One region of the Halomonas sp. 3F2F genome, then DNA from elsewhere that is predicted to be linked to it. Evidence: predicted binding sites of a transcription regulator. Region 1 holds the regulator's gene; the other holds the start of a gene.
The links. The regulator LexA, encoded in region 1, represses DNA repair genes until DNA is damaged. The targets are predictions, from matches to a motif close to TACTGTNTANNTANACAGTA.
Positions count from the first base shown of each region.

Region 2: the regulator LexA is predicted to act here: its motif matches at 6,766-6,785, upstream of INT21_RS01055 (LexA family protein).

Region 1 covers NZ_JABUZE010000029.1:25,681-42,006, reverse strand. The annotation lists gene INT21_RS02865 (uracil-xanthine permease family protein) at 1-555, shown strand, start outside; gene mobB (molybdopterin-guanine dinucleotide biosynthesis protein B) at 597-1,148, shown strand; gene moaC (cyclic pyranopterin monophosphate synthase MoaC) at 1,209-2,003, shown strand; gene moaE (molybdopterin synthase catalytic subunit MoaE) at 2,008-2,484, shown strand; gene INT21_RS02845 (ribonuclease J) at 2,521-4,119, opposite strand; gene purU (formyltetrahydrofolate deformylase) at 4,396-5,250, shown strand; gene INT21_RS02835 (energy-coupling factor ABC transporter permease) at 5,337-6,008, shown strand; gene lexA (transcriptional repressor LexA) at 6,069-6,746, opposite strand; gene INT21_RS02825 (TetR/AcrR family transcriptional regulator) at 7,084-7,761, shown strand; gene INT21_RS02820 (L,D-transpeptidase) at 7,739-8,260, shown strand; gene nagZ (beta-N-acetylhexosaminidase) at 8,342-9,352, shown strand; gene INT21_RS02810 (hypoxanthine-guanine phosphoribosyltransferase) at 9,422-10,000, shown strand; gene ppsR (posphoenolpyruvate synthetase regulatory kinase/phosphorylase PpsR) at 10,010-10,843, opposite strand; gene ppsA (phosphoenolpyruvate synthase) at 11,127-13,511, shown strand; gene INT21_RS02795 (glycerophosphodiester phosphodiesterase family protein) at 13,625-15,511, opposite strand; gene rraA (ribonuclease E activity regulator RraA) at 15,579-16,073, opposite strand; gene acnB (bifunctional aconitate hydratase 2/2-methylisocitrate dehydratase) at 16,268-16,326, opposite strand, start outside.
Region 2 covers NZ_JABUZE010000011.1:52,703-69,028, forward strand. The annotation lists gene INT21_RS01010 (aspartate kinase) at 1-43, shown strand, start outside; gene csrA (carbon storage regulator CsrA) at 238-426, shown strand; tRNA gene INT21_RS01020 (tRNA-Ser) at 551-643, shown strand; tRNA gene INT21_RS01025 (tRNA-Arg) at 673-749, shown strand; gene INT21_RS01030 (tRNA dihydrouridine synthase) at 901-1,899, opposite strand; gene INT21_RS01035 (OadG family protein) at 2,027-2,284, shown strand; gene oadA (sodium-extruding oxaloacetate decarboxylase subunit alpha) at 2,378-4,192, shown strand; gene INT21_RS01045 (sodium ion-translocating decarboxylase subunit beta) at 4,205-5,527, shown strand; gene INT21_RS01050 (IMPACT family protein) at 5,644-6,270, opposite strand; gene INT21_RS01055 (LexA family protein) at 6,298-6,696, opposite strand; gene ccmA (cytochrome c biogenesis heme-transporting ATPase CcmA) at 6,957-7,577, shown strand; gene ccmB (heme exporter protein CcmB) at 7,626-8,324, shown strand; gene INT21_RS01070 (heme ABC transporter permease) at 8,339-9,079, shown strand; gene ccmD (heme exporter protein CcmD) at 9,079-9,312, shown strand; gene ccmE (cytochrome c maturation protein CcmE) at 9,302-9,811, shown strand; gene INT21_RS01085 (heme lyase CcmF/NrfE family subunit) at 9,864-11,882, shown strand; gene INT21_RS01090 (DsbE family thiol:disulfide interchange protein) at 11,879-12,406, shown strand; gene INT21_RS01095 (cytochrome c-type biogenesis protein) at 12,397-12,867, shown strand; gene ccmI (c-type cytochrome biogenesis protein CcmI) at 12,864-14,111, shown strand; gene smc (chromosome segregation protein SMC) at 14,145-16,326, shown strand, end outside.

The sequences.
Region 1 (16,326 bases):
TTCATGATTCCTGTCGCGATTGCTCCTGCGGTGGAACATATCGGCGATATGGTGGCGATAGGCTCAGTGACACGCAAAAACTATTTAGAGAAGCCTGGTCTTCATCGCACCTTGTTAGGCGATGGGCTGGCGACAATGGCGGCTGCGCTGTTTGGTGGTCCTCCCAATACAACCTACTCAGAAGTAACGGGGGCAGTGACGCTGACTAAGGCATTCAACCCCATGTACATGATCATCGCCGCGGTGATTGCGATTGTACTGGCCTTTGTAGGCAAGCTGGGCGCGTTACTGCAAACTATTCCGGGCCCTGTAATGGGCGGTATTATGACGCTGCTGTTTGGTTCGATCGCAGTGGTTGGTATGAATACCCTGGTGCGTGCAGGCCAGTCATTAACTGCGGCGCGTAATCTCGTGGTGGTTTCGTTAATTTTAGTATTTGGGATAGGTGGAATGCAGTTTGGAGGTGGTCAGTTCACCCTCCAGGGCGTGAGCTTAGCCGCGTTAGTTGGCATTGCGCTAAACTGGCTGTTACCCGCTGAGAAAGAGGGCGAATAGCCACTCAATCATACCCACCGGTTGGTCATTGGGAGTTGTTAATGGAAGAGGCAATTGATAGCCCATTTCCTGTACTCGGCATTGCCGCGTGGAGTGGGACTGGTAAGACGACTCTGTTAGCGCAGCTTTTGCCTCGCCTGCGCGAAAAGGGGCTCAGGGTGGGGGTGATAAAGCATGCCCACCATAGCTTTGATGTCGATCAGCCAGGAAAAGATAGCTATAAACTTCGTCAGGCTGGCGCTGCGCCTATGTTGATTGCATCCCGAGAGCGTTTTGCCATGATGCAAGAGACACCTGGCCAAGAAGAACCGGATCTTGGCTACCTCTTGTCACTGATGATTACCCAGGCGCCAGATTTGGTCATTGTGGAGGGCTTTAAGGCGTGGCCAATTCCTAAGCTAGTCCTGTACCGTGCAGGGATTGGCGATGTTTCTATTGTCAGTGGCGACTGGGTACAGGCGGTAGCGTCAAGTGGCTCGCTGCCTCCATCAATTATCCCAACAGCTAAGCGGCTGGACCTGAATAATATTGAAGCGATCACTGAGTGGGTAATCGAGTGGATGGATGCTCAACCCAATGTTGTGGCTAACTAAATTAGCAGCTTCCAAAACAGTATTTTTATAACACCGTGGCTTGATTAAAAAGGTAACGATATGCAGCTAACTCACCTCAATAAACACGGCGAAGCCAACATGGTCGATGTCGGAGATAAGCGAGAGACTCGCCGCGAGGCGGTAGCGTCTGGGCGTATCGTTATGCAGCCTAAAACGTTGCAGCTGTTGAGTGATGGCGAGTTGCCCAAAGGCGATGTGCTGGCGACCGCGCGCATTGCGGGTATTCAGGCAGCAAAGCGCACGCATGAGTTGATCCCGTTGTGCCATTCATTAGCGCTTTCAAAAGTCTCTGTAGATTTCGCTATTGATCACGCTAACGGCTGTGTTGAAGTCTCCGCGCTTTGCCGCCTTAACGGACAGACCGGGGTAGAAATGGAAGCTCTGACAGCCGTGTCAGTGGCTTGTCTGACGCTTTACGATATGTGTAAAGCGGTGGATAAAGAGATGCGCATTGACGCCATTCAATTGGAAAGTAAGCGGGGCGGTGTTCGTGGCGATTATCAACGAGGTGTGCCAGAACCAATTGTGACTGGCGGTGGCGTTGCAGGAGAGGTTCGCTTAGGCGAGCGATGTGCATCCCCTTGCGTGCGGGTTAAGTTTCTTGCTGAGCTGCGTGAGCGGGTAGAAGAGAGTGACCTTGCCATTGGGCTTGATCAACTGCCAAGTCGAGATGTGGCGGGATTGAAAGCGGCGTTAAGCGCTATGGATGCACGCTTTAATGTGTTGTCAGAGCAGCGCACGTTGTGTGCTATCAATCAAGTGATGGCCAACGATAGTGCGCGCCTTACCGATGAGGATGAAGTGGCCTTCTTTCCTCCAGTGACGGGTGGGTAATCAGATGGCTGATATTACAGAGACTGAATTGGATATTGCTGTCAGGGTTCAAGAAGCAGCGTTTAAAATGGATGATGGCTATGAAAGTGCGCTGCGCAAGCGCACCGATATCGGCGCTATTGTCACCTTCACGGGATTTGTGCGCGACTTTAATGAATCCCCTGATGTTATTGGGCTGACTCTTGAGCACTACCCAGGGATGACCGAGCGCACATTAACGCAGATTGGTGAGCAGGCAGGTCAACGCTGGGCGTTACAGGCCGTACGGATTATTCACCGCATTGGTGATTTGACGCCGGGAGACCCTATTGTGCGGGTGCTGGTGGCCAGTGCTCATCGCCGCGATGCTTTCCAAGCCTGCGACTTTATTATGGACTTTTTAAAAACCCAGGCGCCGTTTTGGAAGAAAGAGCACTCCCGCCAGGGGGCTTACTGGGTAAAAGAGCGGCATACTGATCAGCAAGCTGCAGAACGCTGGTAGACGATATTGCCAGCAGCATCAATATCGCCAATGGCTTTAACTATCGCTAATGGCTTCTGAAGAGGGCATTTCGGTTGCCATTATTTGTAAATGTACGTCTGGCATATGCTGAAGGTGATTAGCGAGCCAATGAATTAGCCTCGGTTGCAGTGCTTGACGCAAATCGGCCAATGTCTCTGCTGCTATTTCTAATAACTGATCATCTAGCCATTCGCTGAAACTATCTTCATCGAGTGGGCTGGTACCGCTGGCATCCAGCATCAAACGGCCAATGCGGCACCAGCCAGTGTCGGTAGCCGTAACGGGAAGCGCTAAGAACAAACTGCCGCGCCGCGATGAGTGAGAGCCGGTATCGAGCCCTGGATGAGGCACGACGCTATTCTGATTAACGATGCAGGGCGGCTGGGGATAGCGTGCTTCGCAGCGTAAGCCTAGATTGTCGAACATCAACATGTCGCCATTTACCGGTGCGAGCGGGGCGTTAATGCCGAGGCTGGTGGCAATTTCTTGATGGGCAGCCTGATGGCGCGCCTCCCCATGCACCGGCAGCAATGTTTTTGGCCGAACCCATTGATACAGTTTTCTCAGCTCATCTTCGGCAGGATGCCCAGTCGCGTGTAATTCTGGGTGGTTCATCTCATCGAAAATTGACACCCCAAGCTGCGCTAGGCGTTTTTTCAGTTGTTCAATAGGGCGCTCGTTGCCTGGTATGGCTTTGGCAGAAAAAATGATGCTATCGCCTGGCTCAAGATCCACAAACGGGTGCCTCCGCTGTGCTAAGCGTTGCAGTGCTGCACGTGGTTCGCCCTGGCTGCCCGTCGCAATAATCACCACCTCTTCTGGCGGCAGGTAGCCTAAGTCATGGGGCGGTACTAGCGGCGGAAAGTCGTCTAGATACCCTAGGCCCTTCGCGACACTCACCATGCGTTCCATTGAACGGCCCATCAAGCTGACGCGTCGGCCGCACTGTTGGGCAGCAATTCCAATCGCTAATACGCGGGCGAGGTTGCTGGCAAAGCAAGATACCACCACGCGTCCTTTGCACTGTTTTAAGGTGTGAGCGAGTGCTTTAGCAACATCGCCTTCACTGCCGGAATGGCCGGGCATCGGGGCGTTAGTGGAGTCGCCTACGACGAGATCGATAGGCGCGAGCGCACGAAATTGAGCAGCGTTAATGGGCGAGCCAATTAATGGGGTAGGGTCTAGTTTCCAGTCCCCGGTGTGTAGCACGCGATAGTCGCCTGCCTGCATTAGGATTGAGCAACTTTCTGGAATCGAATGGGTAACGTGAAGGTAACGCAGCGTGAAGGGGCCGAGCTCCATTGCATCACCCGGTTCCACAACGTTTATAGCGGCGCTACTAAGCTGATGTTCTGCAAACTTATGGCGCAGCAATCCCGCCGCTAACGGCGTTGCAAAAATAGGGCAATTCCACTTAGGCCAGAGCCACGCCACGGCACCAATATGATCTTCATGGCCATGGGTAATGTAGAGTGCCTTTGGGGTAATATTGAGTGCTGCTAATGTATCTGTATTGGGCACCTGCAGCGGGGAATTGGGTAGATCTTGGCGAATCATCATGCCGCAGTCGACGGCGATCCACTCATCATCGTATCCATACAGCGTAAGGTTCATTCCAATTTCACCACACCCACCTAGCGGCAGTAGGCGCAGGGGAGGGCGACGGCGGGGACGAAGTTGAACGCGTGGTGGGTGCATCAGTAATGAAAAGCCTAAAAAGTAAGACCTTAACTATACGGGAAGGCAGGGGCGGGTAACAATCATCGTGGCATTTGGCTGCGGTGCTTCCTTGATAAGCATAAGGTACACTATTTCGCCTATATACCGCTTCCCTACCGCTGGTAGGTGCTTGTCGAACGTGCCGTTAAAATATGTCAAGAGTGTTTATTTATGTCTCATTATTACCGTTTGGTGGTTTCTTGCCCTGATCAAGTGGGCATTGTGGCGCGTGTCTCAAGCTTTATTGCTCAACAAGGTGGTTCTATCACTGAAGCAAGTCAGCACTCTGATCTTGAGACCGGCCGATTCTTCATGCGATACGAAATTTTGGCAGATTCGTTGGGTATGTCGGCGGAGGCGTTACGTAGTGCGTTTGAGCCGGTGGCTAAAGCCTTCAATATGCAGTGGTCGCTCGTCGATACTCAAAAGCGTAGGCGTGTGGTGTTGATGGTGTCGCGGGAGTCTCACTGCCTGGTTGATCTGCTTTATCGTTGGCAGGCTGGGGAGCTTGATTGCGATATTGTCGGGGTTATTTCAAACCATGAGGATATGCGATCACTCACTGAGTGGTATGGCATTCCTTACCATCATGTGCCCGTAGATCCTGATAACAAGCAGGTTGCTTTCGAGCAGGTGCAAGCTCAGATTGATAGCGCAAGGGCTGACTGCATTGTGCTGGCACGTTACATGCAGATTTTGCCACCTTCGCTCTGCTCGCGTTACGCGGGACGGGTGATTAACATCCACCACAGTTTCTTACCCTCTTTTGCCGGTGCTAAGCCCTACCATCAAGCTTACCAGCGTGGCGTTAAGCTAATCGGTGCTACCTGTCACTATGTCACCGAAGAGCTGGATGCTGGGCCGATTATTGAACAAGATATTCATCGGGTAAGTCATTGCCACACGCCAACGGATCTCGTGCGCTTTGGGCGCGATGTCGAAAAAGCGGTATTGGCGCGTGGTTTACGATGGCATTTAGAAGACCGAGTATTAATCCATGGCAATAAGACCGTGGTGTTCAGCTAAGCATGCTGTTTAGATACGCAGTGTTTTTAGTCAATTCAAGTTTACAGCTGGCTTGTCGTTAACTGAACGGGTAGATAGGGGCATCCATGTCTTTCGCGCAAAGTGTTTTAGCTCCCTGGGCATTGTTGCTGACGTGGTTGGTATCGTTGAGCGTGCTTGCGTGGATGATATGGCTGCGCCCTTGGCGAGTGCTGATAGGCGATGTGGCTCTTCAGCATCGGTGGTTAGCCGCGACGCTCGCTGTGGTGTTGATGTGGCAACTGCGTGCTCAGGCAGTCGATTGGTTAACCCTGCACTTAGTCTTCACTGTCTTAATGACGTTGCTATTCAAAATGCCTCTCGCATTAATCAGCAATGTGCTGATTAATGTTGCAATGTCAGCTATAGGTCGCAACGAATGGGTGTTACTAGGCGCTAATGTATTGGTAACCGGCATTGTACCTGCGGTCATTACTGGTCTGGTATGGCGATGGGTAGACCGGCGCCTGCCGGATAACTTGATGATCTTTTTATTCGTATGCGGCTTTTTTGGCGCAGCGCTGGCAACACTGGCAGGAGGGTTGTCGGCGGTCTTGCTAATCATGGTGGCGGGTACTGACTCTGAAGCTGTGTACTTAGCCCAAGAGTATGCGCGCTTCTTACCCCTGTTAATGCCCTCCGAGGCTTTTATCACAGGGATGTTACTCAGTATTTTATTGGTGTATCACCCGAGTTGGGTAGCTACGTTTAATGATCGTCGCTATATAGACTCTCAGTAACATTGCGATAGCCGGTGAGTATCTCTATCGAGTGCCTCACCGGCATTTACACTTACTCGCTTATCCCAGTGCTTGGCCGTTACCGCCACGTATGACACCAACTCCCACCCCTTCAATATCCAACTGCTGCGTACGTAGGTCAATTTCTATGGGCGCAAAGTCGCTGTTTTCAGCAATCAGTGTCACCGTATGGCCCTGTCGTTTAAAGCGTTTTACAGTGACTTCATCTTCTAGCCTTGCCACCACAATCTGGCCATCACGAACCCGGTCGGTGCGATGCACGGCAAGAAGGTCGCCTTCCAGTATGCCAACATCCTTCATTGACAAGCCTCGCACCCGAAGAAGGTAATCCGCTTTGGGGGTAAAGTATTCAGCGGGGAGTGGGCAATAACGATCAATGTGTTCCGCTGCTAGAATCGGGCTTCCTGCGGCCACTTCGCCAATGACTGGTAAGCCATTCGGTAGTGGTTCTACGTTGGCGGCAGGCGCTGTTGCCGAGACATCACCGATATCCTGTGGTTCCTGATTAGGCAGTCGAATCCCCCGCGAGGTGTTACGGATAATGCGGATGGCACCTTTGCGCTCAAGCGCTCGTAAATGCTCTTCAGCAGCGTTAGGAGAACGAAAGCCTAGCGCTTTGGCAATTTCTGCGCGGGTCGGCGGATAGCCGAATTCAGACATCGTTTTAACAATAAAATCAAAAACATGCTGTTGACGAGCAGTAAGAGGACGCGACATAACAAACTCCAAAAAATTGAACAAGACAGTGGCTACATGTCGGCTTAAACAGTATGTGGTTAAGTATACAGTATGTTGCTCTGTCCAGTACATGCTAGAGCGTTTCGCTATGGCATGGCAGTCATTATGCGAATGGTGCCAGGAATGGAGATAGGAGCGACGAGTCTGAGAGGCTATGGCAGTGGCAAACCCGATAGCGTCTGATAGCTGGTGTTTGAATGGCTGCCTAGGCTGCATTTTAGCATCGGGGAAAAAGCTAAAGATAAGTGATTGAGCCAAATAGCGTTATGGCATAGTATTTAACGATGTTTTAAACACTCGTTTTCTGGAGGGCGCTATGGCGCAATCTGATACGGTAACACGTATCCTCGATACCGCTGAGGTGCTGTTTGCCGAGCGTGGTTTTGCCGAAACATCGCTACGCAATATCACCAGTAAAGCGCGGGTTAATTTGGCGGCTGTCAATTACCACTTTGGTTCCAAAAAGGCGCTTATCCAAGCGGTGTTTGCGCGCTATTTAGACCCCTTCTCGCAACGTTTTCACACGGCGCTTGATGAGCTGGAAGCGCAGTACAACGGTGATGTGATTCCGCTTGAAGTGCTGTTGGAAACAATGGCAAGCACGGTGTTGGCAGTGCCAGCTGAGCGCAATAGCCTGAAGGTGTTTATGCGTCTGCTAGGGTTGGCGTATAGTCAGGCACAAGGGCATTTACGCCGTTATATCCAACAGCAGTACGGAGACGTGTTTACCCGCTTTACTGAGCTGGTGCGCCAGGCAACGCCAGATTTACCTGATGCTGAGCGTTTTTGGCGACTGCATTTCATGCTGGGTACCGTGATTTTTACGCTGTCGGGTTTAGATGCGCTGCGAGACATTGCCGCGAAAGACTATAATGAGCAAGTGACCGTCAGGGATTTGGTAAGACGTTTACGCCCTGTCGTGGTTGCTGCCATGAATGCTCCGCTACCGCCTGCTGCTGATGAAGGACATTATGCGAACGCCCACGCTAGCTGAACTACCCCCGCAGAATGGTGGTTGGATAGAAATCAATATCAAACACCAGCAGCTATGCTGGTGGCAAGGGCGCACGCTGCAGTACACGTGCGCTGTGTCCACCGGTGAGAAAGGCGTAGGGCAGCAGGAAGGCAGTGGTCAAACCCCCCTGGGATGGCATTATATCCGCGCATCGATAGGTGGCGGTTTAGCTGATAATGCTGTTTTTCGGGGGCGGCGGTGGACTGGGGAGGTGTTTACGTCGGCGCTTGCGGCGGAATTCCCTCATCGTGATTGGATCTTAACGCGCATTATGTGGCTCTGTGGTTTAGAGAGAGGAGTGAACCGAGGCGGGGATGTCGACACTCAGCGTCGTTTTATCTATCTTCATGGCACGCCACCTGATCAACCGATGGGCGTGGCCGCTTCACATGGGTGTATTCGGCTGCGCAATGATGATCTGGTGTATCTTTTTGAGCATGTGCCGCCGGGCACACCTGTTTGGCTTCATAATGGCTAAGCGTAGGCAACTTATTATTGATTTTTTGACACGAGAGATTGATCAACTAAAATTGACGGCCCTTTTGTTGGATCCATCACAATGACTCAATCTTTAGGCCCGGTCATGCTTGACCTCGAAGGGCCGCGATTAACCAAAGCTGAAAAACATCTTTTGATGGACCCTGCTGTGGGCGGTGTCATTTTATTCGCTAGAAATGTCGAGAATGCTTACCAGGTTAGAAAGCTTTGCAGTGATATTCGTCGTGTTCGCGGCGAGCTGTTACTTGGTATTGATCAAGAAGGCGGTCGCGTTCAGCGAATTAAAGAAGGCGTTACTCGCATGCCAGCCATGGCACGCATTGGTGATCAATTCGCTGAGGATTCGGCATCCGGTCTTGCACTAGCAAAAGACGCGGGTTGGTTGCTGGGCATGGAAATGGCTGCTTGCGGTCTGGATATCAGCTTTGCGCCTGTTTTAGATGTCGAAAGTGGCATCTCTAGTGTTATCGGTGATCGCAGCTTCAGCACCGACCCTGCACACGTCGCTGCGCTGGGTCAGTGTTTTATCAACGGTTTGCATGAAGCGGGTATGGCGGCGGTAGGTAAGCATTTTCCTGGCCATGGTGGCGTTGCCGCTGACTCCCATGTGGCGTTACCTGTGGATGACCGTCCGCTGGCGCTTATTAAACAGCGCGATCTTGTTCCGTTTAGCCAGCTTGCTACTCAGCTTGATGGTGTTATGCCTGCCCATGTTATTTATAGTGCGTTTGACTCACGTCCTGCTGGCTTCTCACCTAGTTGGTTGGGAATGTTAAGAGAGTCCCTGGGGTTTAAAGGTTGTATCTTTTCAGATGATTTAAGCATGGCGGGTGCTCATGAAGCGGGTGACCCGAAGGAGCGCGCCAGGGCTGCCCTTGCCGCAGGATGCGATATGCTATTGGTCTGTAATGACCGCTCTGCAGCGTTAGACGTTGTTGAAGCATGCCAAGGATTACACAGTAAACGACCAATCAAGCTACGCTATGGACGAGCCCGTCCAGACGTGGATGCGCTAACGGCACTTGGCCGCTGGCGTCGTACCCATGCCAAATTAGAAGCGTTGGCGAATTAACCCCATCTTTTCTTAAGTTATTTTCGTTTTTAAGTCACTGACTAGTTAACCCCTTCTTGGAGTAACCCGATGTCCAAACTGGATAAAGAGGCGCTTGAGTCGCTTGACTCAATGCGTGAGTTGATGGATAACGCTGACTGCTTGATTTCTCAACAACAAGTTGAGCGTGCACTGGATCGAATGGCTGAGGAAATTAGTAAAGATCTAGGGGATAAGTTACCGGTTTTTTACTGCGTTATGAATGGCGGCTTGATCACAACAGGGCACCTGCTAACCCGATTAGGTTTCCCTCTAGAAGTCGATTATCTGCATGCCACCCGCTATCGCAATGAGTTGCGTGGTGGCGAACTTTTTTGGCGTGTTTCTCCAGAAATTCCCATGGCAGGGCGCCACGTCGTCATCGTCGATGACATTCTTGATGAGGGCTCTACGTTAGCCGCTATTCTTGCCTACTGCGAGGAAGCCCAAGCGGCGAGCGTTACAACGGCCGTACTGGTGGATAAGCAGCATGATCGTAAAGCGGTACCTGGCTTAAAAGCCGATTACTGTAGCCTAGAGGTTGCAGATCGTTACGTGTTCGGCTTTGGCATGGATTACAAAGGCTACTGGCGTAATGCCCCTGGAATATTTGCTCCCAAGGGCATGTAATGCTCTGGCCTAGCGGGGCGAGAAGCGCCTAGCTAGGCCTGTCTCTGCAATCATTCGGGTTGATATCTCTTCTACTGAAAAGCGTGTCGTATCGATAAACGGGATGTGCATCGAGCGATATAACGACTCAGCCTGTTCAACTTCTTGCAAGCACTGATCCATTGAACTGTAGCGACTGTTGGGACGGCGCTCGTTGCGTATTGCTGCTAGCCTGCGAGCATCAATTGTCAGACCAAACAGCTTGTGTCTATGGGGGGCGAGTGCCTTGGGTAGTTTTAAACTGCCATCTTCATCCAAGTCATCTTCGGTTAATGGGTAGTTAGCTGCTCGAATACCAAATTGAAGCGCTAGATAAAGTGAGGTGGGTGTTTTGCCGCAACGTGAAACGCCAACCAGAATAATGTCGGCTTTATCGTATTGGTGCGTTCGTGCGCCATCATCATTATCTAGCGCAAAATGGACGGAATGGATGCGATCCATGTAGACATCATCGCTACCAATCGAGTGCGTTCTGCCGACGCTGTAAGAGGAGTGCGTTTCTAACTCTTGCTCTAGGGGTTCTAAAAAGGTAGAGAAGATATCCACCTTGAAGCCTGAGGCCTGTCGAATGACGTTACGGATATCCTGATCCACAATGGTATCAATGATAATCGGCCGATGGCCGTCACGGACGGCGGTAGAGTCGATTATCTCCGCTAAAGCTCGAGCCTTTTCCAGCGTATCAATGTAGGGCTTTGTCAGCATGTTAATTTCAACATCACTAAATTGAGCTAACAGGCTACGCCCAAGGCTTTCTGCCGTAATGCCAGTACCATCAGAAATAAAAAAGGCTGTTCGCTTCATCACTAAATCCGTCAATAAATAAAATTGCTATTGTGGGGTGGGGCGTGGGTTAGCACAATCGTTGCCAAGCCATTCACTTTTTGCAGTTCGTTTTAACGCTTATTTAATAAAAATTACCTCATTAAGACTACATAAAAAGCCCTTTATTGCACTTTGTTGTAAAAATCCTCCACTCCGTTCGCTATTAGACCAATGGCGAATGCGGCGGGGCGATGCTAGTGTGACATGGTCAATTAGAGTCGGCCTGTCAGGTCGCAAAGCAGTCTAAAAGCGAGGGGGTTGCGTGGAAGAGTACATTCTATGGTTTGATCAGTTAGGTATGGCAGACGTCGAACGTGTGGGTGGTAAAAACGCTTCGCTTGGCGAAATGATCTCGAACTTATCAGGTGTGGGCGTGACAGTGCCGGGTGGATTTGCCACGACGGCCCATGCCTATCGTGAGTTTCTCTCTCACGAAGGGTTAAATGACCGCATCAACGCCACCCTTGCTCGCCTGGATGTCGATGACGTTAAGGCGTTGGCAGAGGCTGGTAAGACTATCCGCCAGTGGATTATTGATACGCCACTTCCCCCTGCATTTGAACATGCTTTACGCGGTGCCTATGAGCAGCTTCAGGCTAAGCATCCCAGTTTGAAAGTTGCCGTACGCAGCTCCGCCACGGCAGAAGATCTGCCTGATGCGTCTTTTGCTGGTCAGCAGGAAACGTTCCTTAATATTGAAGGTTTTGACAATATTAAACAGGCGGTGCACGAAGTGTTTGCATCGCTATTTAATGACCGCGCGATCTCTTACCGCGTACACCGCGGCTACGCCCATGAGAATGTGGCGCTGTCTGCGGGTGTGCAGAAGATGGTGCGTTCTGAGACAGGTGCTTCCGGGGTTATGTTTACGCTGGATACCGAGTCTGGTTACCGCGACGCAGTGTTTGTTACTGCTTCCTGGGGGCTTGGCGAAACCGTCGTCCAGGGGGCTGTCAATCCTGATGAATTTTATGTGCACAAGCCCACGCTTGAGGCTGGCCGTCCCGCAGTGCTACGCCGGACGCTAGGCTCTAAACTGATCAAAATGATCTATGGGCAAGATGCCAGCGCTGGTAAATCGGTTGAAACTGTTGATGTGCCTCTGAACGATCGTGGTCGGTTCTGTATTAACGATGAGCAGATCATGGATCTTGCACGGCAAGCCATGACCATTGAAAAACATTACCAGCGTCCGATGGATATCGAGTGGGCACTGGATGGTGATGATGGTCAGCTTTACATCGTTCAAGCGCGTCCTGAAACCGTTGTTTCACAACAGGAAGGAGGAAAGTTAGAACGCTTCCACCTGCGTGAAAAAGGACGCACGCTGATTACAGGCCGGGCGATTGGTCAGCGGATTGGGCGTGGCACGGTAAAAACAGTGCTTAGCCCAGAAGAAATGGACAAGGTCCAAGAGGGTGACATCCTGGTGACAGACATGACCGACCCGGATTGGGAGCCGATCATGAAGCGTGCATCAGCGATTGTTACTAATCGCGGTGGACGAACCTGTCACGCGGCCATCATTGCCCGGGAACTGGGTATACCAGCGGTGGTCGGTTGCGGAGATGCAACCACTCAGCTTAAAGAGGGTATTGATGTCACGGTGTCCTGTGCCGAAGGTGACACTGGCCACGTATATGAAGGGCTTCTGGCATTTGACTGCAAGGTCTCAAGTGTCGATGCGATGCCTGAGATTCCCTTCAAGATTATGATGAATGTGGGTAACCCGGACCGTGCATTTGGCTTTGCTGGCTTACCCCACGCTGGGGTTGGTCTTGCTAGGCTGGAGTTCATCATTAACCGTATGATCGGTGTTCACCCCAAAGCGCTGTTGGATTACGACACGCTGCCTGCTGATCTTCAGCAGGTCATCGATTTGCGTACTGCCGGTTACGATGATCCTGTTAGTTTCTATGTTGATAAGCTGGTCGAAGGCATCTCAACCCTGGCCGCTGCTTTCCATCCTCAGCGAGTGATCGTAAGGCTCTCTGATTTTAAATCAAATGAGTACGAAAACCTCATTGGTGGCAAGCTTTATGAGCCCGGTGAAGAGAATCCAATGCTTGGCTTCAGAGGGGCCTCGCGTTATATCTCGGATGCCTTTAGGCCCTGTTTTGAGCTTGAGTGCCGAGCGCTGAAGCGGGTTCGTGAAGAAATGGGCTTTGATAACGTTGAAATCATGGTGCCCTTTGTTCGCACAACCGATGAAGCGCGCGAGGTCGTAGAGTTGTTAGCGGCTAATGGCTTGCCGCGGGGCGGTGAGTCTAATCCTGATGGCTTAAAAGTTATCATGATGTGTGAGTTACCGGCTAACGCACTACTGGCTGATGAGTTCCTCGAGTACTTTGATGGGTTCTCGATTGGTTCTAACGATTTGACCCAGCTGACGCTTGGCCTTGATCGGGACTCGGGTATCGTTGCGCATCTGTTTGATGAGCGAAATCCAGCGGTGAAAAAGCTGCTAGCAATGGCTATCAAGGCATGTAAAGCACAAGGCAAATATGTTGGCATTTGTGGTCAAGGCCCTTCTGATCATCCGGATTTGGCCAAGTGGTTAATGGAACAGGGAATTGATTCTGTCTCCTTAAACCCAGATGCGGTGCTTGAAACCTGGTTTATGCTGGCGGGTGAAACCATCGAATAATACTGTCAGCTCGCAGGACTGGCTCGCAACACCAGTGAGTGGCATAGTGGGTTGAGTTGCTCATCTTCGCCCGGCCATTGGCCGGGCGACTTGGAATCATAAAGAGATTTTTGCTATTGGCGTAGCCAGTTGCGCAGTTTTACCAGCATTAGGCCGCCGTCGCTCAGCGCACGGCGGTCTTCTATTAGCTCGCTCAAACGGTCTGGATAGTCAGTGATTATCGCATCAACCCCAAGATCAATCAGTGCCGACATGCGCGTTCGGTCATTCACTGTCCAGGCATGTATTTCGTAGTTATAAAGCGCCGCCAATCGAATTTCTTGTTGTGTGATACGGTTATGACGCAGGCCTAAAGCATCGAATTGGCGTCGATCCAGTGTGCCAGCCAAGATCAGTTGGGCGAGTAAGGTAATGCGTAATTCGGGGGCTTGCTGTTTTAAATAAGTCACCATACTGGGTGACATGGTCGCCATGCGCATTTCCAGGAATACATTTGGAAACCCGCAGTTCGCGTTCGCATTGAGCGCGTTATCCTGGGTTGCCCAGCAGCGATAGCGAATGTCACTTTCTGCCTCAAGGGTTGCTAATACGGCGCGAGCGAGTCTCTCTTCGTCGCCAGGCGAGGGCTTCATGTCAATCATTAAGCCTGCGCGTCCTCGCACTAGCGCCAAAGCATCATCCAAACCAGCAATCCTTTCGTCTTGAAAGGCATCGCCAAACCAGCTGCCGACATCAACTTTGCTCAACTCTGCTCTAGTGAGTGAATCAAATTCTCGCCGATCGCCTGTTAGCCGGGCCAAGCTGCGATCATGGTAAAGAAGCACCTGGTTGTCAGCACTCAGGCGAACATCCAGTTCTACAGCATTGGCACCGTCTTCAAGCGCTTGTCTTATCGCGGATAAGGTATTCTCCGGCGCTACCATCGAGCTTCCTCGGTGGGCGATGACCGCTACGTTATCGCGTATTTCAAAGCTGTTGAGTATCCACCATGCTTGTAGCCCCGCCAGTAGCAGTACGCTTAGTTCAATCGCCCACGCAAGGCGACCAGGATGGGCGTGTTCCGACCGAGGCGAAGGGCGTGTCTCTCGAAAAGCCAGTTGCAAGTATAAGCACGCTGATAGGAGGGCATTGGTGGCAATACCTAAAAATGTAATGGTTAACGTAACCAGTACGTAGCTGGTTAAATAAGCCAACATCGCTGGAATCAGCACGGCATTATGTTCGGGTAGCCCCCATAACAGAGGCGTCACGACACTATCAAATAGCCATGTAGAGATAATCGGCAGACTGATAATGACGATCAGCAGTGTCAAGACCGCCACACCAATCGAACGATGCCAGCCGCGAGTTAAGCGCACGCTACGCTTAAGTGCTTGGAAAGGGGAGCAGTTGTCCAACACTACTAACGGTAGCGCTAGTAACCAACGCAGGTAGAGCCACGCAGCAAGCCCAAGCCAGATAATCAGTAACGGCAGTGCGCAAGCAATAAAATACCACAGCGAGGCTGGGCGGGTTTGTTGTAAATAGTAGGGATCTATACCGCTTAACCACACATCATAAAGCCACGCTAAGCCCATCATAAAAGGGGCTAGAAGCAACAAGTGGGCTCCTACCTGAAGAATGACCAGACCCGCGAGTGCTGGTAAGCGGCGTGTGCTTAACCACAGTGCTTCAAAAGCGAGCCGGTAGTGGTTGTCTTTAGGTCTGACGGCCACCAGCAGCATGCCTGCTTGTTGCCAATAAATCAGTAAGAATGCAAAGCCAAGACCCACGAGCAACGCAACTAAGCCCAGTGGACTAAATAGCAGTGTAATCAGCGCATCATTGGTGACGACTGTTCGGTTGAGTTGCGCTAGTAAGGCCCGAGAGATCCACGCAATCAATGGCACTACAAGAGCAGAGGCTAACAGGGTGAAGAGCAGGTGATAGGCAATGAGGGGACGAAGATGGTCGCGCAGAGTGTGGAGTAGGGTGTAGCCCAATTGGTTAAGCGGCTGCATGGTTACAATTTTGTCAGGGTTGAATTACCAGGGTGGCACTAAGTACCACACCTGGCAAGCCCTTGCCTTAGGAAAGCTCAAGCGGTTTTTCGGCGATAATAATGCCGTTGTTATCTGCGTAAAGCCATTGTCCAGTGTGTAACGTGGCGCCTGCAAAGGTAATGGCTATATCGCGTTGTCCTTCGCCGCGCTTTTCGCTCTTGCGCGGATGGTTGCCTAACGCTTGAACGCCAAGTGGCAGTGTGACAAGAATATCGACGTCTCGTACACAGCCATACATCACCACACCAGCCCAGCCATTTTTAGCGGCTTGCTCGGCGAGCATATCACCAAGCATGGCACAGCGGTGTGACCCGCCAGCATCCACAACTAGCACTGCACCATCACCTGGTTCGGCAACAGCTTGCTTAACCATTGAGTTGTCTTCAAAACACTTAACGGTACGAATAGGGCCGTAAAAACTGTCGACGCCACCATAATTAGCAAACATCGGTTCAAGTACTATTACGTCAGGATTCGCATCACATAAATCTGGTGTGACAACAGGGGTTGCATATGTCATTACACGCTCCTATGAAGCATTATCTTCAAAATTAGCCCATGAAGATCCATTGTTGAAAGTCAGGCGGCCATAAAAAAACGCCCCAGCCTGCAAGCAGGTTGGGGCGTTCGGTCATCGGCTCAAAAAGGAGACATTGTCATCCTTCTTGCGATGTTGCGAGCATCGGCGATAAGTTCTCGGTACTGCTAAGAGCATTAAGCTTCTTGGGCAACCGGAATCACGTTCGAGGCGATTTTTTGATACTCCTCGATTT
Region 2 (16,326 bases), on a different contig from region 1:
CAAAGCATTCGGTTTAGATAGGTCTGATATCGAATCTGAATAACAATTGCGCACTAAACCTTCTACGCTGAAGGATACTTGCTGCCGTGTGGTGGTGAGCTTTCTTTCAACGGGAGGTTAGGGTGTCATAGGAGCTTGAGCCATTGGTGGTGGCGGCACCCATACCGCATAATAGTGTGGTGCCGCTTTGAGCGGACACATCCCGTTGTATAAAAACGTCTGAGAAGGAGATCAGCCATGCTCATCCTAACCCGCCGTGTCGGCGAAACACTGATGATAGGTGATGAGATCACCGTTACAGTGTTAGGTGTGAAAGGTAATCAAGTACGTATTGGTGTTAACGCACCAAAAGACGTTGCGGTTCACCGTGAAGAGATTTACCAACGCATTCAGCGTGAACGCAACAGCGAAAGCGAATCTGAGTAAATGGTTGTCTGTGTTGCGTCTACTACAAGGCGTTTAAGCGGTAACTACGGAGCGGTGCGAAAAAAATTGGCGTAGGGCTGGACAGCAGTCGTCAAAATCGGTAATATTCGCGCCGTGCCGTTGAGGAGAGGTGGCCGAGTGGCTGAAGGCGCTCCCCTGCTAAGGGAGTATAGGGTTTATAGCCCTATCGAGGGTTCGAATCCCTCTCTCTCCGCCAACTGCATAAAGCAACATCAATTTGGATAAGCGCCCGTAGCTCAGCTGGATAGAGTACCTGACTACGAATCAGGGGGTCGGAGGTTCGAATCCTCCCGGGCGCGCCAAATTCGAAAAACCCGCTTTCTATTGAAAGCGGGTTTTTTCTTTTCTAGCCTGGCCATGGTGGCTCGTACTTTGGTCTTGCGATCGTTTAAAGCGCCCTTCTGTGCACAGCAGAAGGGCGCTTTTTTTATTCTAATTTAATGCCGAAGCGACTTATGCGGGCTCGCAGCAAAGTGATGTGCTGGGAATCAGGTTGTTAAGCAGTGTATCGAGATCCGTAAGGCGTTTCAGGCGCTGAAAGTGATGATTCGCTTCGCTATTGCCTTGGCGCATTTGTGCTAGCCACTGCTTGACGAGTGACACTACTACTCGATCTGGTAGTTGTCGCCGCTGTAAGTCGGCGTATCGCTTTAGCACGTTGGCACGCATTGTCCAGGTGGTGTCAGGGAGGCGCTCTCCTGTGCGCTGCCAATGGCGTATGCGAGCTGCAAGCCATGGGTCTGAGAGAGCGCTACGGCCAAGCATGACATCCTCGCAACCTGATAGCGTGCGAGCCTTCCAGTAGTCCTCTAGTGTCCAAATATCGCCGTTTGCAACGACAGGGATTGATACCTGGTGGCGAACTTTGCCAATCCACTCCCAATGTGCAGGTGGGCGATAGCCTTCATCTCGTGTGCGGCCATGGACAACAAGCTGTGCAGCGCCGCCAGCTTCTGTGGCCTGGGCGCAAGCGACTGCTAAGCGACGATCAGAAAAGCCAAGGCGGATTTTAGCCGTCACTGGAATTTCGCCGTCTAATGCTTCGGCGACCGCTTTTACGGCGCGATAGACGCGATCTGGCTGGCGAAGTAGCGATGCGCCACCATCATGACGATTAACCAGTTTGGCGGGACAGCCAAAGTTAAGGTCAACGCTGATAGCGCCCAGCGAGAGCGCCTGTTGCGCATTGCTGGCTAGCGCCACGGGGTCTGATCCCAAAAGCTGCAAATGCACGGGAACGCCGCTAGGGGTGGCGACGCTGCCTGCTGACAGTTCGGGGCAATGTTTATAGAACACGCGAGGGGGGAGTCGTGTGTCGACCACCCTGACAAACTCAGTCACTGCCCAGTCAAAACCTGCCTGCTGAGTCAGTAAATCACGCGTTAAGGCGTCGATGACACCTTCCATAGGCGCTAGGCCTATCCTGCCTTTATGTAGTAAATTAACAACCATGACTTCCACTATGGCGCGATTGCAATCTATCCTGGATGTGGCAGGTTAGTGTATTAGCCTCACTGCGCCAAGCGCCTTTAGAGGCTATTGGTGTGCCGAAAAGCATTTGAAAGAGGGGGAATGCGGTATGCAAGAGTCAGAGTTGCTCCAGGAAGGGCTTGCCCTTATGGGGTTGGGTATGGGTTTTGTATTTGTTTTTCTTACGGTTTTGGTAATTAGCGTTACGCTAATGTCGAAGTTGATTAGCCGTTTTCAGCCTGCTCCTATAGCAGCGCCAAGCGGTCGAAATAATGCAAAACCATCTGCACCGAAAGGCCAGGATGATGAAGTCAGGGCAGTGATTAGTGCTGCAGTGCACCGTTATCGTTCTTCGCGCCGTAAGTAAGGCCCTAGTTTTGTAGCTATCCTACCGCTCAATTACTATTTATTTTGTTAAATTTACTACAAATCCATAACGTGAAAATTGTGAGCCACGACCATGAATGAAACAAAACGTCCTCTGGGGATCACTGATGTTGTTCTTCGCGATGCCCATCAATCGCTGTTTGCCACCCGTTTGCGTCTTGATGACATGCTACCGATTGCCGAAAAACTCGACAATGTTGGCTATTGGTCATTAGAGACTTGGGGTGGAGCAACGTTTGATTCATGCATTCGCTATTTGGGTGAAGACCCTTGGGAGCGTATTCGGGCACTGAAAGAGGCGATGCCGAATACACCTCAAGCGATGTTGTTGCGTGGCCAAAACTTATTAGGCTATCGCCACTACGCCGATGACGTGGTTGATAAATTTGTCGAGCGCGCCAAGACTAACGGGGTTGATGTGTTCCGCGTGTTTGACGCGATGAATGACCCGCGTAATCTTGAGCGTGCTATCAAGGCGGTTCGCCAAGTAGGTGGACATGCGCAAGGCACCATCTCTTATACGGTTAGCCCGGTACATACCCTGGATAGCTGGGTAGAGCTCGCTAAAACCATTGCCGCAATGGGCGCTGACTCACTGGCTATCAAGGATATGGCGGGGCTTCTGACGCCTTATATTGCCTATGATCTTGTCACGCGGTTGAAAAAAGAGCTGTCTATTCCCGTTCACTTGCATTGTCATGCGACTACCGGGTTGTCGACCTCGACAATTTTGAAAGCCGTCGAGGCAGGCGTCGATAATGTCGATACTGCGATCTCTTCCATGTCCATGACGTATGGTCATAGTCCGACTGAGTCTGTCGTGGCCATGCTCAAAGATACCGATCGTGATACCGGCCTTGACCTGGAATTGTTGGAAGATATCGCCAGCTATTTCCGTGAAGTGCGCAAAAAGTACGCGGTGTTCGAAGGCTCGTTGCGCGGTATTGACTCACGCATTTTGATTGCCCAAGTGCCTGGCGGCATGCTCACCAACATGGAAGGCCAGCTTAAAGAGCAGGGCGCTGGCGATAAGCTAGACGACGTGTTGAGTGAAATCCCCCGCGTACGCGAAGACCTTGGCTTTATTCCTCTGGTGACGCCGACCTCCCAGATTGTGGGTACTCAAGCTGTGATGAACGTCATGATGGGCGAACGTTACAAGTCCATCTCCAAAGAAGTTCAGGCACTGTTAAAAGGTGAGTACGGCTCCGCGCCCGCGCCGTTTAATGCTGAGCTGCAAAAACGCGTGCTTGAAGGCGGCGAGCCGATCACCTGCCGCCCGGCAGATAACTTGTCGCCAGAAATGGATCGACTAGCTGCCGAGCTTAAAGAAAAAGCGAGCGCAGACAGCATTCGTATTGCCGGCGGCGAGCAGGGAATAGATGACGTGCTGACCTACGCGCTGTTCCCGCAAATTGGTCTGAAATTCCTTAAAAATCGTGACAACCCGGATGCCTTCGAACCTGCCCCTCAAGTGGCTGAGGCGAAAAGCGCTAACGTACCGGCAAAAGCCGCAAACAAAGCGCCAGCGGTTTCGAGTGGCCCGGAAACGTACACCGTTAAGCTCAATGGCAAAGCGTTTGTAGTGGAAGTGTCTGAAGGTGGCGAGATAGGCGCGGTGCAGGAACAGGCGGCAGTGAGTACTAACGCACCCCAAGAGGAAACGCTTGCATCTAGTGGAGAAAGCATTGATGCACCGCTTGCTGGCAATATCTTCAAGGTCAATGTACGCCCGGGTGACCAAGTAGCGGATGGCGATGTGGTGATTATTTTGGAAGCCATGAAAATGGAAACCGAAGTGCGCGCCAGTAGTGCCGGTACCGTATCGAAAGTTAACGTCAGCGAGGGTGACAGCGTCACCGTCGGCGATTCGCTGATCGAGCTTTAAGGGCATTTGGCAATGGAAAAACTAATTACCTTATGGGAGGGCTCGGGGCTTTATAACCTTGAGCTTGGTCAGGCGGCCATGATTTTGGTAGGGCTTGGGCTGCTCTATCTTGCCATTCACAAGAAGTTTGAGCCGTTGCTGCTGGTGCCAATTGGGTTTGGCGGCATTCTTGCCAATATCCCTGAGGCGGGCTTGGCAATCTCAGCGCTCGATCAAGCGATTGAGGTGGCAAAACCTGCTGTGCTGCAGCAGATAGCTTCCGTACTGGGGGCTACCCTTGATCCATTAAGTGGTGTAGAAGCTTGGCGAGAGTCGCTTAAAGCGATTGCCCACGACGCAGCGGCTCCCGATCAATTACGTGCGGCAAAGGATATTGCGGTTGGCGTAGGTTATAGCGATGGGATGCTCTATAACTTCTATAAAGTAGCGATTGCCTCTGGTATTGCGCCACTGATTATCTTTATGGGCGTGGGGGCCATGACCGACTTCGGCCCGTTACTGGCTAACCCGCGGACGCTCTTTTTAGGCGCGGCTGCTCAGTTTGGCATTTTTGCCACACTGTTTGGTGCTGTGATGCTGACCTCGCTGGGGGTGATGGACTTTTCCCTTAATCAAGCGGCCGCCATTGGTATTATCGGCGGTGCTGATGGTCCAACGTCTATTTATGTATCAAGCGTATTGGCTCCTGAGTTGCTGGGTGCTATCGCAGTAGCGGCGTACGCCTACATGGCGCTGGTGCCGCTGATTCAACCGCCGATTATGCGCCTGCTGACCACGCAGAAAGAGCGTCAAATTAAGATGACGCAGCTGCGTCCGGTATCCAAGCTGGAAAAGATCGTTTTCCCGCTGATGCTATTGATTGCCGTCGCGCTTTTCCTACCTGATGCAGCGCCGCTGTTAGGGATGTTCTGCTTTGGTAACTTGATGCGTGAGTGCGGTGTGGTTGAGCGCTTATCGGATACAGCGCAAAACGCTCTGATCAATATCGTGACGATTATCTTAGGGCTATCGGTTGGTTCCAAGCTGATGGCAGATAGCTTTCTGGCATTCGAAACGCTGGGTATCTTGGGCCTGGGTATTGTGGCGTTTGGTATTGGCACGGCCGCAGGCGTGTTGATGGCGAAGCTGATGAACCTGGTCAGCAAAATGCCGATTAATCCGCTGATTGGTGCCGCAGGTGTTTCGGCAGTGCCGATGGCCGCGCGAGTGGCTAATAAGGTTGGCTTGGAGTCGAACCCGCATAACTTCCTGCTAATGCATGCCATGGGTCCTAATGTGGCAGGTGTTATCGGTTCTGCTGTTGCGGCGGGTGTGATGATTAAATACTTAGGTTAAAACCCGCTAGCAGTGCCATTGCGCAGTTATCGTTACGTAATGGTTAGCGACTAAAACGCGACTTACCGAGCAATTGCTCGCGTAAGTCGCGTTTTTTTGTCAGCGATATAATAATCTTATTGTGGCGGCACTTTTTGAATATCGAGGGCTGTCTTTAGACGATTTTCAAGCGTAGTGAAATTTAAGGCCTCATCTCTTGGCCAGCCAATCGTGAGGCATACGCCGTTGCCATCGTACTCTGCCTGTTGGACGGGAATTTTCTGCTCGTCACACCAAGCGCGCGCGACGGCTTCATGGGCAAAGTTGACACGCAGCTGGTAGTTATCCCGTTCGACGACTTCGCGGGTAGGTAATGTTTCAATCCCGGCGTTAACCGACTGTGCGTAAGCTCGGGCGAGTCCACCCGTGCCCAACTTGGTGCCGCCAAAGTAACGAATCACCACACAGCCTATTTCACCCATCTGGCTGCCGAGCAAAGCTTGATACATGGGCCTGCCGGCTGTGCCGCCGGGTTCGCCGTCATCAGAGAACCCTATGTGCGTTTGTTCACCAGGAGGGCCAGCAATAAAGGCCGTGCAGTGATGACTTGCGTTGGGGTGAGCGGTTTTTGCTGCCTGTAGCATTGCATGATAGTCAGCTGTGTTGGGTGCATGGCATATCCACGTGAGGAAGCGACTTTTTTCAACCTCAATTTCAGCGGTATGCCATGTGGCGGATGCTAGGTCTGGAACTCGGTAACGCAATCGATGCTCCCTAAAGCGGGTGGCGAATTAGTGGTGCCGAGTGTTGTTAGCGCCATGCTCGACGCCCATCACCATTCCCAGCACTTGAATATCACAATTATGCAGGAAGACGGCAGGCATGGCTGCATCTTCGGGCCATAAGTGAACGCCAAGCCGACTAATGGAAAGTTGCTTTAGGGCAACTTCTCGCTGGTTTATCGTCGCGATAGCGGTTTCTTGATGGCTACCTTGTTGATAGCGGCGAATAATGATGACATCGCCATCGAATAGATTGCATTCACGCATTCTGTTGCCGCGCACGCGAAGCGCATACGTGTTGCGCCGTGTTACACGAGGCGCCGAATAAGCAGGGCGTCCTGTATTCGACGTCGTTTGAGATAGCGCATGTTGAGTTATGTTCAAGGGTGTTGGCATTGTCATCGTCATGCAGTTTTCTCCAATGCAGCGCCCGCTCCCTAGGCGTGTAATTGAGCAGATTGCTGTGTTTATAATCGGTAGTGTTTTTTCATACAGTATTTGTAGTATAGACCTGTTTTTGCATACAGTGCTAGTGCTCTGCATTGTCTATTGTTCTTAAGCGAAGATTGGTTGAAGTGTGATGCGACCCCTGACCGCAGAGAGCGACTGGCGAGAAAGGGGCTTTCCGTGTAGAGTTCGACGCAAAATCTACGTGCCTGGAGATATCCTTGAGCCTCTGCCTACAAGCCCGACAGCTAGCCTGTGAACGCGATGATCGTTGGCTGTTTGAGGGGCTAGATCTTGATATTCAACGTGGTGAAATAGTGCGCATTGAAGGCCCTAACGGGAGCGGAAAAACGACACTGTTGAAAATTCTCTCAGGCCAGTTGAGCGACTACCATGGCGACATTTATTGGAATGGCGACTCAATGCGCGAGGTGCGTGAACATTTTCTCGCCAATCTACTCTATTTAGGGCATGCCCCTGGCATAAAAGCGGGGCTTTCTCCGCTGGAAAACTTAGCGTGGTACCAAGCGCTTAGCGGCGAAAAAGGCGACGATTACCAGCGTGAAGAAGCGCTGGCACAGGTTGGGCTTAGTGGCTTTGAAGATGTACCCGCAGGACAGCTTTCCGCTGGGCAGCAGCGGCGAATTGCCCTTGCGAGACTGACGCTTACTAAGCGGGCTTTGTGGGTCCTGGATGAACCTTTTACAGCCATTGATCGCCATGGAGTGGCAGCACTAGAAGCGCAGCTTGTTGCGCATGCCAACGCGGGAGGCTGTGTCTTAGTGACGACACATCATGAGTTAACCGCATCATCCGTGCTTAGGCGCGTTCAACTGGGGTAGAAGGAGACAGCGTTGCCAAGCTCACACGCCACGACAGGCATCCCAGAAATGTCGATGCATGCGCCTTCCGGTGGGCTCATGGTTGCCATTAGTGCCACCTTTAAGCGAGATCTAACGCTGTTGCTACGTCGTCGTGGTGAAGTGCTTAACCCATTGGTGTTCTTTGCCTTGGTGATTACGCTCTTTCCGATCGGCATTTCACCTGATCCCCAGTTACTGGCAGAAATAGCGCCTGGGTTGCTGTGGGTGGCGGCATTGCTGGCGGCATTGCTTTCTCTGGATAGTCTGTTCCGGAGCGACTACGACGACGGCAGTTTGGAGCAGCTACTGTTAGCCCCTCAGCCGCTGGCGGCGCTTAGCCTTGCCAAAGTTGCTGTTCACTGGCTGCTGACAGGACTGCCTTTGGCACTTATGGCGCCGATTTTAGGTATCATGTTGGCACTTCCTGCCGGTAGTTACATGGTTTTAGCGCTATCGCTGGCATTGGGAACCGCAAGCCTCAGCTTGATTGGTGCCATTGGCGCCGCGCTGACCGTCGGATTAGCTCGCGGCGGTGTATTGCTGTCACTGCTGGTGCTGCCGCTCTATATTCCAGTGCTTATTTTTGGCGCTGGCGCCGTGCAGGCCGCTATTTTAGGCGATGGTATCGCGGCGCATCTGGCTATTTTGGGCGCACTTTTAGCGATTTCGTTAATGCTAGCACCTTGGGCTATTGCCGCCTCGCTACGCATCAGCATCAACGGTTAAAGGACGAAAACACCATGTGGGCCTTTATAAATAAACTGAGATCACCCAAGTGGTTCTACGCGATTAGCGCCAAGCTTCAGCCCTGGTTCTGGGCAGCGGCGGTGCTCCTGTTGCTGCTGGGAAGCGTTTGGGGGCTGGTATTTGCTCCCGCGGATTATCAGCAGGGCAATAGCTTTCGGATTATCTATGTCCACGTTCCTGCCGCTTTCCTAGCTCAATCCATTTTTGTCTCAATGGCAATTTCAGGCTTGGTATTTATGGTCTGGAAAATCAAAGTAGCCGATATGGCGGCCACAGTGATGGCGCCATTAGGTGCGGCGATGACCTTTGTGGCACTTTTTTCAGGCGCAGTATGGGGAGTGCCTACCTGGGGAACCTGGTGGATGTGGGACGCGCGTTTGACGTCCATGCTGATTTTGCTGTTTTTGTATTTAGGTGTCATTGCACTGCGCGGTGCTTTCAGTAGTCGCGATAGCGGATCTCGTGCAGCCTCAGTGCTGGCGATGGTGGGCGTGATTAACATTCCGATCATCAAATATTCGGTGGACTGGTGGTACACCCTGCACCAGCCTGCCTCGTTTACGATTACCGGACGTTCGGCAATGCCCATGGAAATGTGGGCACCGCTGCTCATTATGGTACTCGGTTTCTACTGCTTTTTTATAGCGTTAACCCTGATGCGTACGCGCAGTGAAATACTGCGCCGTGAAACCAATAAGCGCTGGGTGCAAGAGCTAGTAGAGGAGGTGAGATAATGGCTTTTTCCTCACTTAATGAATTTTTTGCCATGGGTGGCCACGGGCTTTATGTGTGGGCTGCTTGGGGCATTACTGCGTTGTTGATGCTGGTGATAGTTTGGCATGCGCGCCTCGAACGCAGCCAACTGCTGAAAAGCGTGAAGCGCCGTGTGCGCCGCCAAAACGCCCACTCCCAGGCCGCGCAAGCACCAGTTAACTCTGCTCAAAGGGACGTTCGTCATGACGCCTAAACGTAAACAGAAGCTGTTCGTTATTTTAGGGTTGGTTTCATTAACCGCGATAGCGGTGGGGCTGACACTTTATGCGCTGCGCTCCAACATCAATTTATTTTTTAGCCCGGTACAGATTGCTCAGGGCGATGCGCCCATGGAACGCCAAATTCGCGCGGGCGGAATGGTTAAAGAGGGATCGGTGTCGCGTGATCCTGAAAGCCTTGATGTTGAGTTTACCGTGACGGATTACGTCGATGATTTGGAGGTCTACTACAGCGGGATCCTGCCGGATCTTTTCCGTGAAGGGCAGGGGGTGGTCGTGGTAGGAGAACTTCAGACAGATGGGCGCTTATATGCCGATAAAGTCCTAGCCCGCCACGATGAAAATTATATGCCGCCCGAAGTGGCGCAAGCATTAGAAGAAGCAGGTTACTCCCCGGCAGATTATCAGGCAAAAGCGGCTGAGGTGGGTAAGCGTTTGGAGCAGGAAGGCACCCCCCAAGCAAGCGATTATTAATGTCTTATCGTGTCAAGCAGGCGGTTATGCCCACTGCTAATTCGGAGCGCGCATGTTCATCAAAATGATTCCTGAAATAGGCCACTTTGCTCTGGTCATTGCCCTGTTGATGGCCGTGATACAAGCTGTGATGCCGCTGGCAGGCGCGGCCACTCGGCGCCCGCTGTGGATGGCTTATGGCAAGCCCATGGCAACAGGGCAGTTCCTGTTTATTGCCATTGCCTATTTATGCCTAACAGCCAGTTATATGCTGGATGACTTCAGCGTGGCGAACGTTGCCAATAATTCCAACTCGCTACTGCCCTGGTACTACAAGTTTAGTGCCGTGTGGGGAAATCATGAAGGCTCGGTCTTATTGTGGAGCTTAATGCTGGCTGGTTGGGGGTATGCCGCTTCAGTATTTTCCGGCGATTTGCCGCGCGATATGGTGGCGCGAGTGCAAGGCGTCATGGGAATGGTCTGCGTTGGCTTCCTGCTGTTTATCTTGATGACCTCCAATCCATTTGAGCGGCTACTGCCGAATATGCCTCAAGACGGGGCTGATCTTAATCCGCTGCTACAGGACTTCGGGTTGGTTGTGCATCCCCCGATGCTGTATATGGGGTATGTCGGTTTCTCGGTAGTATTTGCATTTGCCATTGCTGCGTTGCTAGGTGGGCGTTTAGACGCTGCCTGGACCCGCTGGGCACGTCCCTGGACTAATGTGGCCTGGGCATTTCTAACCGTAGGCATCGCGCTAGGTAGTTGGTGGGCTTATTACGAGCTGGGCTGGGGCGGCTGGTGGTTCTGGGATCCAGTCGAAAACGCCTCATTGTTGCCCTGGCTAACGGGAACGGCGCTGGTGCACTCGTTGGCGGTCACTGAAAAGCGCGGTTCGTTTAAAAGTTGGACAGTACTGCTGGCTATTTCAACTTTCTCGCTGTCATTAATGGGTACGTTCCTGGTGCGTTCTGGCGTGCTGACCTCAGTGCACGCGTTTGCTAACGATCCTTCCCGCGGCTTCTTTATCTTAATGCTGTTGGCGATTACCGTAACGCTGTCGCTGCTGGTATTTGCGCTGCGCGCGCCCCGTGTGAGCCATAAAGTCGGCTTTAATTGGTTATCCCGTGACTCGTTGTTGTTGGTCAATAATATTCTACTGGTCATTATGACGGTCACCGTACTGTTAGGGACGGTCTACCCGCTAATTTTGGACTCCCTTGGGTTAGGTAAAATCAGCGTAGGGCCTCCGTACTTTAATGCACTTTTTGTACCGCTAACGGTGGTGATGTGCATGTTTATGGGACTGGGCCCGATCGCCCGCTGGAAAAGCATGAGTGCCAGTGAACTGTGGCGTAAGCTTTGGCTGTCAGGCGCCGCTGCACTGGTCCTGGGCGGTGCTATGCCGTTGCTATATGGCGGCGAGTGGAATCTTTGGGTCTCCTTGGGCATTGTTTCGGCGCTCTGGATCGTACTGCCTATCGTGCGTGACGTGTTCAATAAAGTCCGCCATGCCAGCTCCTTTTTGGCGGGGCTGCGCAAGCTGTCGTTAGCATATTGGGGCATGGTGCTTGGTCATGTGGGCATTGCGGTCACCATTGTTGGCGTGGCCGTTGTTTCCAATTACAACATCGAACGCAACGTGCGGATGTCGCCGGGCACGACTGTTGAAGTGGCAGGTTATCAATTCACCATGACGGAACTGGCAAATCGCCGGGGCCCGAACTTCCTGGCAGACACGTCTATCATTCAAGTGCAGCGTGGCGACTCTGGACGCAGCTTTGTGATGCGTCCAGAAAAGCGCCTCTATCTCGCTACCAGAATGCCAATGACCCAGGTGGCGCTTCGCCCCGGGCTTTTCCGCGACCTCTATGTCGCCATGGGGGAAGACCTTGGCGATGGTAGCTACGCTATGCGTGTTCAATACAAACCGTTTGTACGCTGGTTATGGCTCGGTGCGTTGTTGATGGCTTTCGGTGGCATTCTGGCGATAGTTGATAAGCGGTACCGTCGTGTCGTATCGCGCAAAGCGCCTGCTAGCCCGGCTTCTGCAACGTCTGAGTCTGCAACGTCGAAGGAAGCTATGGTATGACACGTCGTCTATTGCTTTTACTACTACCGATTGGCTTTCTGGGGATTGCCTTATTCCTTTATCAAGGGCTAGGGCGCGACCCTTCGCACCGCGACTCGGCGCTAATGGCCAGGCAGTTTCCTACCTTTGAAGCCACGACACTGCGCGATGAAAATCGCCAAGTTGATCAAACCCTGTTAACTGGCGATGTCACCTTGGTGAATGTATGGGGCGAATGGTGCCCTGCTTGTAAGCAGGAAATGCCGCAGTTGCTGGAGTTGGCTGATCAGGGCATTCGCATGGTCGGCATTAACTATCGTGATACTCGCGAAAAAGGGCTGGAGTTCTTGAGCGAGTTTGGGGATCCCTTCGAAGTTAATGTGTTTGACCCCGATGGTAGCCTTGGCTTTGATCTGGGGGTTTACGGTGCGCCGGAAACTTTCTTGGTTGATGCTGACGGTGTCATTCGCTACCACCACAAAGGTTACGTGTCGCCGGAAGACGTTCGTGAACGCATTCTGCCGGAGGTGGAAAAATGGCGCTAATACGCTTAATGCTTACCGTCACGCTGCTGACACTGACTAGCGGCGCGTTGGCCGGCGGGATTGAGATACGTGAGTTCGACGATCCTGTTACGGAGCAGCGTTACCATGATCTCACCGCTTCGATGCGCTGCCCTCTGTGTGAGAACCAGGCAATCGATGATTCTGATGCGCCAATTTCCGCGGACATGCGTGAACGTGTCTATCAATTGCTCCAGGATGGTCAATCGGATATCGAGATTGTTAACCACATGGTGCAGCGGTTTGGAGAGTACATTCTCTATAACCCGCGTTTAGAAAACCGCACTTACCTGCTGTGGGGGTTGCCGATAGGTTTGGTGCTGCTCGGCGTCGTGGTTGTCGTGATGATGGTTCGCGCTCGTCGTAATGCCTCAGCGAAAGCGCTTAGCGCCGAAGAACGTGCCCGCCTGGATGCCCTGATTAACCGCGAGAGGTCTTCATGACACCGCTGTGGATTGCGATTGCTTTACTATTACTCCCCGCGCTTTGGTTATTGATAGCGCCGATGCGCGATGCCCGCGCGCTACGCGACAAGCTAGATCACTTCGAAGCTAACGATACCGCTGATGAGCAAAACGTGGCGATTTTTAAGCGTCGTTTGGCCTCCTTGGAAGCTGCTCACGAACGTGGCGATATGGATGAGGAGCGGTTTAAAGAAGACCGCCTGGAGCTAGAGCGTAGCCTGTTGGAAGACACCGCCAGCCGTACTAAACGCCCCTTAAAAACGGCGACGGCAGGCAGGCTTGCTATCCCCTTGGTGATGGTGGCCGTGGTGGGAGCGAGTACGTTTTGGTATCAGCAAAACGGCGCGGAAGGCGATTTAACGCTTTACGCTATTCAGCAAGAAGTGCAAAACGACCCCGATGGCTCACTGGTCATGTATTTAGAGCGCATGGAAGCAGAAGCCGAGCGTCAGCCGAATAATCCCAATGTGTGGAGTTCACTGTTTCCGCTTTACCGTGAAACCGGTCAGGCCGATAAAGCAGCCGATGCGTTAGAGCGGTTGATTGCTATTGAAGGGCGGATTCCTCCGCTGTTAGCGCAACTTGCTCAACTGCGCTTTTTTATGGCGGAACGTGAACTGACTCCCGAGGTACAGTCGCTAGTGGATGAGACGCTAGCGCAAGACCCACGCCAGCCCACAGTGCTCGGCTTGCTTGGCATTCATGCGTTTGATAATGGTAACTATGAAACAGCGGTAGACCACTGGCGTCGTGCTGTCGCAAACATAGAAGATCCCGAAACGGCATCCTCCTTGCGCGAAGGTATTCGCGTTGCTCAAGAGCGTTTAGGGGTAGAGCCAGAAGCAGCGGCGGTTGAGGCCGCCCAAAGCCAGGGCGTGCGTGTGACTGTTTCATTAGACGAAGCACTGATGAATAACGTCAGTGACGATGCTAGCGTGTTTATTACTGCTCGAGACATGCAAGGCGAGCTGCCGCCGCTGGCTGTTATTCGTGCCCAGGTGTCAGAGCTTCCCATAACTGTTGTGCTGGATGACGACGCGGCCATGTCACCCCAAGCGCAAATCTCCCAGGTGCGTGAAGCACGCTTAGTCGTTCGCGTTTCGCAATCTGGTCAGGCGACCCCTCAGCCTGGTGATCTGTTTGGCGATCTGGAGAGCGTAAGCGTTGGACCTATTAGTGAGGATGATGCGGCAAATGTTGTTATTGACCGCGTTTTTGAATAACGTCCACGCAAACAACTGCAGCTAAGGGTCGCAATGCGCTTAACCTCTATTCGTCTTGTTGGGTTCAAGTCTTTTGTCGATCCAGTAACGGTGCCCTTCGATGGCAATATGACCGCCATCGTTGGGCCAAACGGTTGTGGCAAATCTAATATCATCGATGCGGTGCGCTGGGTAATGGGGGAATCCTCAGCTAAAACCCTGCGCGGTGAATCGATGGCTGATGTTATCTTCAACGGCTCCACCGGTCGTAAGCCGATCAGCCAAGCCTCTATCGAGCTCAAATTCGATAACCGCGATGGTGGCATGGGGGGCGTTTACGCGCAGTACTCAGAAATTGCGGTAAAGCGCTTAGTCACCCGCGACGGCCAATCCAATTACTTCTTTAATGGTCAAAAGTGTCGTCGGCGAGATATCGCTGATCTGTTTATGGGCACTGGTTTAGGCCCGCGTTCTTACGCCATTATCGGCCAGGGGATGATTTCACGGCTAATCGAAGCACGCCCCGATGACCTGCGTGCCACGCTGGAAGAGGCTGCGGGCATTTCAAAATATAAAGAGCGTCGCCGGGAAACCGAAAACCGTATGCGCCGCACCCAGGAGAACTTGGAACGCCTGGATGATATCCGTGAAGAGTTGGACAAACAGCTCGAACGCCTTAAACGTCAGGCAGAAGCAGCCAAGCGCTACCAAGAGTTAAAGCAGCAGGAGTACCGGCTAAAAGGCGAGCTGGCGTTAGTACGCGGACGCGCATTGCGTGCTGAGCAATCTCACCAAGAAAGCCGAGTGCGCGAGCTGGAAATTGCGGTTGAGAAAGACGTATTTGGCGTACGTCAGTGTGAAACGCGCCTGGAACAAGCGCGCGAACAGCACGATGAACTTGCCGATGTACTAGAACGCCACCAGCAGCAGTTTTTTGAAACCACCACCCGGATTGCCCGCTTGGAGCAGGATCAGGCGCATCGCCGCAGTCGTGAAGCTCAATTGGCGAGCGATATAGCAACGGCGCGCCGCGACCTTGATGAACAGCGCCGAGTCAGCGAAGGCGATCAAGAGCGACTTGGCGCGATAGAGGCTCGTTTAGAGGACTTGCTACCAGAGCATGAAGCCCTTGAAGAGCAGCTAGAAACACTTGAGCAAACCTTATCGGATGCGACTCCTGCTCTTGAAACTGCCGAACAGCAGTGGGCCGATGCAGAAAATCACTGGCGCGATGCCAGTCGGGAAGCGGACCGTAGCCAAGACCAATTACGCGATTTAGAGCAGCGTATTGCGCGTATGCAGGCGGAGAACCAGCGCCGCCGTCAGCAGCGTGGCGAACTTGCCGATGTCGCTGAACTGCGCAATGAACACGCTGAATGCCAAGCCCAGCGGGAAGAGGCTGAACAGCGCGCTGAAGCCTTTCAAACCGAACGTGACCATTGGCAACAGCGCTATAGCGATGCCAAAGCCGCTTATCAGCAGGCCACCCAGGCGCGTGATCAGCAGCGTGCTGAACTAAGTCAACATCAAGGCGAACTCGCGTCATTGAAGGCGTTAATTGATGCCGCCTTGGCTGATCACGACCCAGATCTGAGCGATGCATTAGCGGCTCACGGCTTAGCCGATGCGCCACGTCTTGGTGAAGCGATTAGTGTTACATCTGGCTGGGAGCGAGTGATTTCCTGGCTGCTGGCGCCGTGGTTAAATGCCCGTTTAGTGTCTGCGAACCAGCTAAACGCGCTGCCTAATGCCCTAGCCACTGATTGGTGCTTAATCGACCAGGCTGAGCGGCCAGCGACATCCGCGCAGCGCTTGGATTCGCTGGTGTCGGGGGCAGGTGCGTTAGGCGAATGGTTAGCAAGTATTCACTTCGCAGAAACGAACGAAGATGCTGAGACACTACTAGGTAATTTGACGCCTGGAGAGAGTGTTGTCAGCCGCGAAGGCGTATGGCGTGGACGCGGCTGGCTGCACCAACAGGCCAATGGTGAAGGTGTTGATGCACTGCTGGTGACACGCCGTCGGTTTGACGAATTAGACGCCCGCCTTACCCAGGATGAAGACGCGTTAGCGTTGCTGGATGAGCAGTGCGAAGCCGCTAGCGAAGCCATTGAAGTGCTAGAGCAAACCCGTGAGCAGCAGGCCGAGCAAGAACGTGCCCACGCTGCTTCGCTCCAACAGCTTGCGGTGAAAGAGCAGCGGCTAGCTCAGCGCCTGGAACATTTAGAGAGCCGCG